One region of the Lysinibacillus sp. fkY74-1 genome, then DNA from elsewhere that is predicted to be linked to it. Evidence: riboswitches for the same ligand, from Rfam matches in the RefSeq annotation. Region 1 holds a riboswitch; each other region holds the start of a gene.
The links. Region 1 has a riboswitch for S-adenosylmethionine ahead of ACE1MS_RS01730 (O-acetylhomoserine aminocarboxypropyltransferase/cysteine synthase family protein). Riboswitches for the same ligand answer to the same signal wherever they lie in the genome.

Region 1 (3,649 bases):
CTGAGTAATAGCCTGCTCTAAATCTGCAATGATGTCCTCCACTGCCTCTAAACCGATCGATAGGCGAATGAGCGATTCGGTTACACCAGCTTGAATTAGTTCATCTGCTGATAATTGTTGATGCGTAGTAGATGCTGGATGGATAATTAGCGACTTAGCATCACCTACATTTGCCACATGTGAAAACAGCTTTACATGATCAATAAGCTTTCGTCCTGCTTCACGTCCACCTTTAATGCCAAAGGTAAGCACTGAACCGAAGCCATTTTTTAAATATTTTTTCGCCAACTCATGTGTTGGAAAATCTTCAAGGCCATTATAATTTACATACTCCACAGATGGGTGGTTGCGTAAATATTCAGCTACAGCTAAAGCATTTTCATTATGTTTAGGGATACGCAAATGAAGCGTCTCTAAACCTTGTAATAGATTGAAAGCTGCATCTGCACTTAATGTTGGGCCAAAATCACGTAACAACTGTACACGTAGCTTTGTAGCAAAAGCTGCAGAGGCTGTATCGATTCCATAGCGTAAACCATGGTAAGAAGCGTCCGGCTCTGTAAAGCCTGGGAATCGACCACTAGTCCAATCAAACTTACCAGCGTCTACAACAACACCACCTAAAGTTGTACCATGACCACCTATCCATTTAGTTGCTGAGTGAACTACCACATCTGCACCATAATCAATAGGTGTGGAACCATAAGGAGAAGCAAATGTACTATCAATAATTAATGGCAAGCTGTGGTCATGTGCTATCTTAGCTACTGCTTCAATATCTAAAACCTTTAAGCTTGGATTACCGTAAACTTCAGCGAAGACAGCTTTTGTTTTATCGGTAATGGCAGCCTTAAAATTTTCTGGGTTTGTTTCATCTACAAAAATCGTTTTAATACCATAGTTTGGTAATGTATTAGCGAATAAATTATACGTACCACCATATAAAGAACTAGCAGCTACAATTTCATCACCTGCTCTAGCTAAATTTAAAATAGAAAATGCAATAGCTGCTGCACCAGATGAAAGTGCTACTGCTGCTGTTCCACCTTCTAGTAAAGCCACACGCTTTTCAAAAACATCCACTGTCGGATTCGTAATTCGTGTGTAAATGTTTCCAGCTTCCTCTAAGGCAAAAAGACGTTGCGCATGAGCAGTGTCTTTAAAAACGAAAGCAGTTGAACGGTAGACAGGAACTGTTCTAGAACCTGTCACAGGGTCTGGCTCTTGACCACCATGTAACAGCAGTGTTTCTGGTTTAAAATTTGTCATTGTGTACCTCCATTTGGTTATTTTTTTTACGATGGTACCGGAGATGAGGAGGATTTTTCTGTAGAAAACAAAAACCCTCTTCAGCTAAGAAGAGGGTTGCGGTTGCAAGTTTTCCTCCCCTTATCTGCCAGATCCAAGTAAGAATCTGTAGGAATTAGCACCTTAGTAAGTTCATCACCTACTGGTTGCCGGGCATCATAGGGCCTATCCCTCCGCCGCTCTTGATAAGAGTATGAGATTCAATTTCCATCGTTGTTACAAAGTATAAGCATAGAGTTTTTTTCTGTCAACATCTAAATTTTATTTTTTCCGAAACTTCTGTCTGCTCTTTTACGTAATATGAACGCATACACTATTTTAGAAAAAAATTTGAAAGGAGTATTTTTATGGTAAAAGCCGTGATCTTTTTTCTAGTTGTTGGCTACTTGATTGGCTGTATTCACGGCTCTAAAGTGGCACAATTTTTATCCGGGGTTGATTTAAAAAAAGCTGGCCATGGCAATGCTGGTGCCTCTAATGCTACGCTTTCACTCGGCTGGAAATATGGCGTTTTAGTAGCTCTTATCGATATTGGAAAAGGCGTCGTAGCCATCGTCGGTGCACATTTTTATTTAGCAGATGCAACACATTTAACAGCAGAACAAATATGGCTCCTCACCTACTTGATAGCTGCAGGGGTTATTTTGGGGCATAATTTCCCTTTTTATATGGGCTTCAACGGTGGAAAAGGAACTGCCTCCATCATTGGAATTTTACTTGCGGTTGATTGGAAGATTGGTTTATTTGCACTTATTCTATTTGTTATTTTATCTTTCGCAACGAACTATTTAATTGTTGGTGTATTAGAGTTTTACCTCGTTTTTTGTACCGCTACTTATTTATGGATTCCTGGATTAGGCCCAACCATTATTGCCATTCTACTTTTTGGTATTGCTATTATTTTGCACTTTGAAAATATTAAACGTTTAACCAATGGAACAGAGCCTAAAGTTACTTCTGCCTTCAAGAAAAAGAAATAGTATTTCCCGAGAGAGATTTGTATTTTTTATGACCACAAATTTTCTCTTTAATTACTATTAAAGCTGTAAACTGACATATTTTTCTTCCTTTCATTCTATATAATAAATGGATGAATTCTTATCTTAAAAAAACATTTTGTTGACCGATGTTAAGGATAATAACCGTCATTTTTACGTAGACGTAGAAGGGATGAGAAAATATGTCTTCACCTAAACAAGCAGCAACGAAGCGTAATCTAAAGCCTTTATGGATTGGGTTGGCTTTTGCTTTATTAATTATTATTATTTTTTTACCTAATAACGGTGAGTTACCTGTAGCTGGGCAGCGCGCTTTAGCCATCTTAGCTTTCGCGGTCATCCTTTGGGTAACTGAGGCCGTTTCATATCCTGTTAGCTCTGCAATGATTATTGCACTCGTCACCGTTTTACTAGGTCTTGCACCCTCCATGGATGATCCCACAGCACAACTAGGTACCGCTAGCGCCTTAAAACTATCATTAAGTGGTTTTAGTAATTCTGCTGTCGCCCTAGTAGCAGCTGCTCTTTTTCTAGCAGCAGCTATGCAAATTACCAATTTGCATAAACGACTTGCTCTCTGGATTCTTTCACTTGTAGGAACAAAAACAAAAGCTATTGTTTTCGGTGCTATATTAGTTTCCATTGCCCTTGCATTTTTTGTTCCTTCAGCTACTGCACGTGCTGGCGCAGTAGTCCCTATACTTCTTGGAATGGTCGCAGCATTTGGTTTACCGCGTGATAGTCGACTTGCTGCTTTGCTTGTTATTACTTCTGTACAAGCCGTTTCCATTTGGAATATCGGTATTAAAACTGCGGCAGCGCAAAATATGGTTGCTTTAAATTTCATCCAAGAGCAATTTAATGTAAATATTTCATGGGGTGCTTGGTTACTTTATGCTGCCCCATTCTCGATTATTATGTCAGTAGCCTTATTTTTCATTATGATTACGCTTATTAAGCCTGAGACGAGCAATATTGATGGTGGTAAAGAAGTCATCAAGAAACAGCTTGCTGAGCTTGGACCATTAAAAGCACCTGAAATTCGATTGATCATTACATCATTAATTTTACTATTTTTCTGGGCTACGGAAGGCAAGCTCCATCCATTTGATACAACAACGGTTACAATTATCGCCATTGCTGTTCTACTAATGCCTAAAATCGGCGTTTATTCGTGGAAGGAAGTTGAACCTCATATTCCTTGGGGAACAATCATTGTCTTTGCAGTTGGTATTATGCTCGGAACTATTTTACTGAATACAAAAGGTGCATCATGGTTATCAGATAAAGTTTTTGGTTCACTCGGTCTAGATACAATGCCAATTCTTGCTACCATTGCTATC
Region 2 (3,649 bases), 890 kb from region 1:
GGTGCAATGACAGAAGCAAAAGATCAAAATGATTGCATGGCGACGAAAATACAAGCAATTGCAGGTATATTAAGTGGGTTGGGTACTTCTTTTACTGAAGTAACGAACTCAGCAGAAAAATTAGCTAGCTTTGCCCAAAATTTAAAAAGCTAGACCACTAGTAACAATATTTAACACTATAGTACTCATTGTAATGTGTGTTTAGTAAGTATCATTCTTTTGAGCTAGAGTTATCTCACGGTTGAGATAGCTCTATTTTTGCTAAATTTGTAAAGGGTTTAACGTAATTTTCAATGAAAATAAGTTTATACTGTAGACAGAACTAAAAATAGGGGCGGTTTACTATGAAAACAGTTGTTGTATTAGGTGGCGGTATTACTGGGTTATGCACAATGCATTATCTACAACGTCAAGTGAAGGAAAAAAATTTAGATGTTCAGCTAGTGCTCGTAGAAAAAAATACATATTTAGGTGGTAAATTATATTCAGCCTATGAACAAGGTTTTATTATGGAAACTGGTGCTGATTCTATTGTAGCTCGCCATAAAGGTGTAATGGAGCTAGTGCAGGAGCTAGATTTTGAAGATCATCTCGTTTACAACGAAACAGGTATATCCTATATTTATACAAATAACGAGCTGCACGCCATCCCAGCGGATTCTACTTTCGGTATACCTATGAGTGTGGCATCACTTGAAGAAAGCACACTTATCTCTGATCAGGCCAAACAAGAAGCTTTAAAAGATTTAACTTTACCCAATGCAGGCTTTACAAAAGAAAGCTCGATAGGGGAATTTCTAACTTATTACCTTGGTGAAGAGCTAGTGGAAAATCAAATTGCACCAGTTCTAGCAGGTGTCTATTCTGGTGATTTACACCAGCTTTCTATTGCCTCCACTTTACCGTATTTAATTGACTATAAAAATGAATATGGAAGTATCATAAAAGGTTTTGATGCGAATCGTGAGCAATTTGTTAAAGCAGCTAATAAAAAATTTATTTCATTTCAAAATGGATTATCCTCTTTAATTGAGCGATTAGAGCAAACATTAACAGATGTAGACATCATTAAAGGTGTAGCCACAAGTCAGGTCAAAAAAATGGAGAACCACTATTTGATTTCCTTAACAAGTGGTCAAAACATTGAGGCAGATTATGTTGTTCTAGCACTACCAAATGAGGCAGTCCAAAGTATATTGCAGGACGACTCCTTAACACATTATTTTAATCAGTTTACTACAGCGTCAGCCATTACCATTTATCTGGGCTTTGATGTGCCTGATGCAAACTTACCAGCGGATGGTACAGGCTATATTGTATCTCATAATTCTGATGTCACTTGTAATGCAGCAACTTGGACGAGTCGTAAGTGGAAGCATACATCGAAAAACAATCAATTACTTGTGCGCCTATTCTATAAGAGTATAAATCCGGCGTATGAGCAGTTACGTGATATGACTGATGATGAATTGGCAGCGGTTGCTTTAGAAGATGTTCGAAAAAGCCTAGGAATCGATGAAAAACCAACCGTTGTGAATGTTACAAAGTGGATTGATCAAATGCCTAAATATGACTTAGCACATCGTGAAGCGCTGCAAGGCTTATTACTAGAGCTAAATGAAAACTACCCGAATTTATCGATAGCAGGTTGCTCTTATTTTGGAGTAGGTATTGGTGCTTGCATTCAAAATGGGAAAAAAATTGGTGAAGAGCTTGCGGAAGAACTATCCAATCTTTAAGTTTTTAAGCGGAAAAATTCTTTGTTGTGAGAAATAGTCTTGACTCATACGTCTGTAAACGATATGATTCTTTTAATTATTTAAAAAATTCATACTTAATAATTCTTATCAAGAGAAGCAGAGGGACTGGCCCATTGAAGCTTCAGCAACCAACTTTTTGTCAGGTGCTAAATCCAGAAGACCGTTGAGTCGAAGATGAGAAGGAACAATAATGATGAGTCGTTAAAGCCTTCTTTTTATATAAAAGAAGGCTTTTTATTATACAGAGATAGAGGAAGAGAGGCTAGATTTATGGGATTGCTGGAAAGGTTAAAAACACATGTATTGACGGCAGATGGTGCAATAGGCACAGTGTTGTATGGCTATGGATTGGAGTATTGCCATGAGGAAATGAATGTTCAAAGACCTGAATTAATTGAAAAGATTCATAGAGAGTACATTGCAGCTGGTGCTGATATCATTCAAACGAATACATACGGTGCCAATGCCATTAAATTAGCTCGCTATGGACTAGAATCGAGTGTCCAACGATTTAATGAAGCAGCTATTACTATTGCCAAGCGAGCAGCAGCAGATGGCGGTCAATTTGTTTTAGGAACAATAGGTGGTATTCGTGGTATTCGTAAAAGCGATGCCACATTAAATGACATTTTAAAGACCGTTGAAGAACAGGCAAGTGTGCTACTTGCAGGGAATCCAGATGGCCTTTTACTCGAAACCTATTACGATTTTGAAGAATTAACAGCAACATTAAAAATGCTACGCGCCAAAACTAATATACCGATAATTGCTCAAGTATCTATGCATGAGCCTGGTGTTTTACAAAATGGTATGTCTCTAAATATTGCACTACATGAGCTAGAGATTCTTGGTGCAGATATAGTAGGTGTCAATTGCCGTCTAGGTCCATATCATACGATTCAAGCCTTTGAGGGTGTAGAACTTCCAGAAAAGGCGTTTATGTCGGCCTATCCAAATGCTTCGTTATTAGATTTAGAGGATGGGCGTGTTGTTTATGAGTCGGAGGCTGATTATTTTGGTCGCGCTGCTGTCGAGCTGCGTGATCAAGGGGTACGCTTAATTGGGGGGTGTTGTGGTACGACACCAAAGCATATTGCAGCCGCAAAGAAGTATTTAGAGGAGCTATCACCAGTTAGTGAAAAGTATGCGAAACCTGCAAAGATTGAGATTGTTCGTGATGCAGAGCCAGCTAAGTATGAACCACTTCATGAAAAAGTAAAACGTGAGCGCTCGGTCATCGTGGAGTTGGATACGCCTAGACACTTAGAAATAGAAGGATTTCTTGAAGGGGCCAAACAACTATATGAGGCAGGTGCCGATGTAGTGATGATGGCAGACAATTCATTGGCATCCCCACGTATTAGCAATATTGCAATGGGTGCCTTATTGAAAAGTACGAATGGTGTACGCCCTCTTACTCATATTACCTGTCGAGATCGTAATTTAATTGGCCTGCAATCGCATTTAATGGGCTTAAATGCATTAGGGATTCATGATGTGTTAGCTGTTACGGGTGACCCAACGAAGGTTGGAGACTTTCCTGGTGCCACCAGTGTATATGATGTCTCCTCGATGGAGCTTATCCAATTAATTAAACAATTAAATGAGGGAGTCTCTTTCTCAGGGAAACCACTCCGAAAAAAGGCAAATTTCTCTGTGGCTGCTGCATTTAACCCAAATGTTCGTGTTTTAGATCGTGCTGTTGCACGCTTAGAAAAAAAGATTGAGCATGGGGCAGACTACTTCATTTCACAGCCTGTGTATACGAAGGAAAAAATGATAGAAATTTATGAAGCAACCAAGCATTTACAAGCACCGATTTATATTGGTATTATGCCCGTTACGAGTTATAAAAGTGCTGAATTTTTACATCATGAGGTGCCAGGTAT
Region 3 (3,649 bases), 2.3 Mb from region 1:
GATTGGAAACCTTGCTATCCCCCTATTGATGGGCTTAATTTTTATCGTTATGAGCATTGTCTACGCCCAACAAGAGTTTGGTCATTTAGCAATAAACGCTTATACAAAATCAAAAATGTCAGATGTTCATGTATCCACTTCATTGGAATTAAGCGCAGCATCAATTGTTGCTCCTGTCTTTAAGAAAAACGTTAAAAATGATGACGTAAAAGACCTGTTACAACAGAAATTAGGATTATTAGAGGTGAGTACATCTAATAACCAGGACAATGACGAGACTTTATTGGAAGATAAAAATGAGGTCCCCTATACATTGATTACAAATGATTCCGAGGGCCAATGGTGGTTAACCGAAAATAATTATACCCCAGAGCAAACTTCAGCTGTAGGGCAAGAAGATAAGGCGAAATCATTGATGGATGAACTTGCTTTACTACCTCAAGATGCAGAATTTGCTGTACAGGAGAATGGTGAATTTGAATGGACATTACCAGATCGCACCGATGTACATAAAGATTACTGGACTGGGGATGTTAGTCTTGGTCTTAAACCGGATGGTCACGTGTATTCATTAACCTACAGCCTTCATGAAAATCAATTTATACGGGAGGTAAACATACTATCCCCTACAGAGGTATATGAACGGATCAAGGAAGGCGATTTTCCTCAAATAAAGTATAATGCGCTCGTTCAGGAGGAAGACCTTATTATAAAAAAAGGAGACCATATAGAGATTGATTCAATTGAGCTTTCGTATATGTATGATACAAAAGGTTTCTATCAGCCCATATACAATGTTGCAGGAAAGTTCAACGGCAACGATTGGTTTACTTTAATTCAGGCAAGAAAGTAATAGCTCATTCCGAACATTTGGCTCCAATTAACGGACAACCGGGCTTTCCATTGTAATGGGCTCCGTATTTGAATGAATTATCCCCTAGAAAATAGACTGCTTCCTAAGAGTGGAGCATGTTAGGTTTGGTAGTATATTACCCAAATATTAAAAATGACAAAAGTCATCGAGAGTGAACTTCTCGATGACTTTTGTCTACAGTCTGAAAGAAAAGTTTAGGCCTTCTTTTCTTTCGGGTACCCAATGAGAATAGCTATCATACCACAAATACCAATAAGAATAGGATAGAACGAGTATGGTAAGATACTCACTGGCGATATTTTGGCAACGCTTGCGGCTACTAGGAATTGAGCTCCGTATGGGAGAAGACCTTGAACCGTACAGGAGAAAATATCTAAAATACTTGCGGATTTTTTCGGCTCAATCTCATACTGATCAGCAATATTTTTGGCAAGCGGCCCAGCAATTAAAATAGCAATTGTATTATTGGCCGTAGATAAATTAGTTAGGCCCACAAGACCAGCTATACCTAATTCAGCGCCCTTCTGCGATTTAATCCTGCGTGTTACAAGGCGGAGCAAAAAGTCAATTCCTCCATTAAATTTAATAACCTCCACCATTCCAGCTATTAATATAGCTAGAAAGGCGATTTCAAACATACCTTCCATTCCTTCGCCAATTTTTTGTATAAGGCTCATTAGGTGATAGCTGCCATCTGCTAAGCCAACTGCACCGGCGAGGACAATCCCTAATGCAAGAACGAGGAAAACATTCATTCCCGATAACGCTAAAATAATCACTAAAACATAGGGAACAATTTTTACCCAATTATAGCTTAAATGCTCTACTTGAGCTGTTCCACCGGATGTCATAAACCCTAAAATAATGCTCGTAACCATAGCTGCCGGCAATACAATCCAAAAATTGACCTTAAATTTGTCCTTCATTTGCGCTCCTTGTGAACGAACGGCAGTAATAGTAGTATCTGAAATAAAAGATAAATTATCACCAAACATTGAACCGCCTATAACCGCTGCTATCACTAAAGCAATAGATAGCTCAGTCTGATCGCTTATCCCAACTCCTATGGGCGCCAGTGCAACAATTGTCCCCACTGACGTACCCATGGATAGAGAGATAAAACAGGCAATGATGAATAAACCTACAACAAGCAAGTTTTGCGGAATAATTGATAATGCAAAGTTAACAGTGGAATCTACGGCCCCCATCCCCTTGGCTACCTCTGAAAATGCCCCTGCTAATAGAAAAATAATAACCATCAGCATGACATTTAAATTTCCAGCACCTTGGCAAAAAATATCAACCTTCCGTGAAAACGATTCTTTTCGATTCATCGCTAGAGCCACAGCTCCCGAAATGCTAATAGCTACAATAACAGGGAAGGCATAAAAATCACCCGTCATAACCCCTGAACCAATAAATAAAATTATAAAAACAACAAATGGGATTAGCGCCCATGGATTCTCTCTCCTCATTGTTTACCTCCCAAAAATTAAAAATCAGCCCTATTTTTGTTTGTTCACCATAAAAAAGGCCTCATCTTGAAATAACAAGAAGAGGCCTTATAGTTAAAACGCTCCTCTTATCTATCAAGGACATTGCTTGCTGGATTTGGCACAGTAACTTAATAGTTCCGCTGCCGAGATTTCATCGGGCCAGTCCCTCCATCTCTCTTGATAAGAAGAAAAATATTATATTATATTTTTGACACAATATTAAAATACTAAAATAAAACATCCATAATTGCAACATGTTTTTAATTAGAAAAAATTTCTTGGCACTATCTTTAAGGTCCAGAATTCAACTTTTTAGATTAATATGAAGCTTTGTATAGACACATATACCGAAAATATAAATGCGCCAACTAGAAAACAACCATATAATTTTCTCTCTCCCAAACTCTTTAATTCCTAATGTTAACATAAATAAACCTAGGAAAAGGATCATTAAGAAATTTAGGCGGTATTCATATGTAATAAGTCCATAAACGGAAAGCGTGATGCCTATCGTTGATAAAATAATTTGTACTGTTTTTAACAAAACGATTCCTCCCTTTTTGCTTAAACAAATACTGTCAGTTATCTAACTTTTTTTGAATAAATAAATTCTATGATAGGTGATATGACCAATGTAAACCCAACGACTAAGAACAAAGGATAATTTTTCATGTCATTTAAATTGGAGACACCCTCTGAAGCAAAAAAAATTAGACAAGCTAAAATCATTAAAACATACTATCCAATTTTAGCATTGTGTGCTTCAATATGCTTATCCAGTTCATCTTTATCTTCTTTAATATCGCTATGGTTACCCGAAGAAGAATAAGGAAATAAAGCTAATTATAATAGAACCTCCATCAATTATTCCGAAACGAATCCATCTGTAGAGGGTAAAACTAACAATGTACAAACATATACAATGACTAAAAGACCGATTAATTTTTTCGATTGATGCATCCTTTGTCTAACCTCTATAGTGACAACTATTACCATTTAAAAATTGATTTATAATTTTAAAAAATCCAACAATACCCATTTAAACAATCATTTGTAAAATTCGGTTCGCTCAAAAAATCTATCCCTTTATGGCAAAACGGGCCATGGGAATTTCAGCTCTCGCCTCTTTTTCACAACTAATGACATTCGATTAACAAAAAATAACTTGTTGGAAGTATGGCTACGTTTGTAAGATAAGGATAGCTTGCCTCATAAATTAATGTTCTTGAAATCTCAGATAAAAACAAAAACCAGATGCTCCTCATAGAAGAGCGCCTGG

Region 2: another riboswitch for S-adenosylmethionine. It lies ahead of ACE1MS_RS19990 (bifunctional homocysteine S-methyltransferase/methylenetetrahydrofolate reductase); the one in region 1 lies ahead of ACE1MS_RS01730 (O-acetylhomoserine aminocarboxypropyltransferase/cysteine synthase family protein).
Region 3: another riboswitch for S-adenosylmethionine. It lies ahead of ACE1MS_RS12815 (Na+/H+ antiporter NhaC family protein); the one in region 1 lies ahead of ACE1MS_RS01730 (O-acetylhomoserine aminocarboxypropyltransferase/cysteine synthase family protein).

What each region holds. Positions count from the first base shown of each region.
Region 1 covers NZ_CP170173.1:347,315-350,963, reverse strand. Annotated here, with positions in the region: gene ACE1MS_RS01730 (O-acetylhomoserine aminocarboxypropyltransferase/cysteine synthase family protein) at 1-1,269, opposite strand, end outside; SAM riboswitch class I at 1,387-1,500, opposite strand; gene ACE1MS_RS01725 (glycerol-3-phosphate acyltransferase) at 1,656-2,288, shown strand; gene ACE1MS_RS01720 (DASS family sodium-coupled anion symporter) at 2,489-3,649, shown strand, end outside.
Region 2 covers NZ_CP170173.1:4,039,434-4,043,082, reverse strand. Annotated here, with positions in the region: gene ACE1MS_RS20000 (globin-coupled sensor protein) at 1-153, shown strand, start outside; gene ACE1MS_RS19995 (protoporphyrinogen oxidase) at 345-1,739, shown strand; SAM riboswitch class I at 1,842-1,941, shown strand; gene ACE1MS_RS19990 (bifunctional homocysteine S-methyltransferase/methylenetetrahydrofolate reductase) at 2,031-3,649, shown strand, end outside.
Region 3 covers NZ_CP170173.1:2,611,431-2,615,079, forward strand. Annotated here, with positions in the region: gene ACE1MS_RS12810 (VanZ family protein) at 1-853, shown strand, start outside; gene ACE1MS_RS12815 (Na+/H+ antiporter NhaC family protein) at 1,069-2,349, opposite strand; SAM riboswitch class I at 2,454-2,557, opposite strand; gene ACE1MS_RS12820 (hypothetical protein) at 2,675-2,914, opposite strand.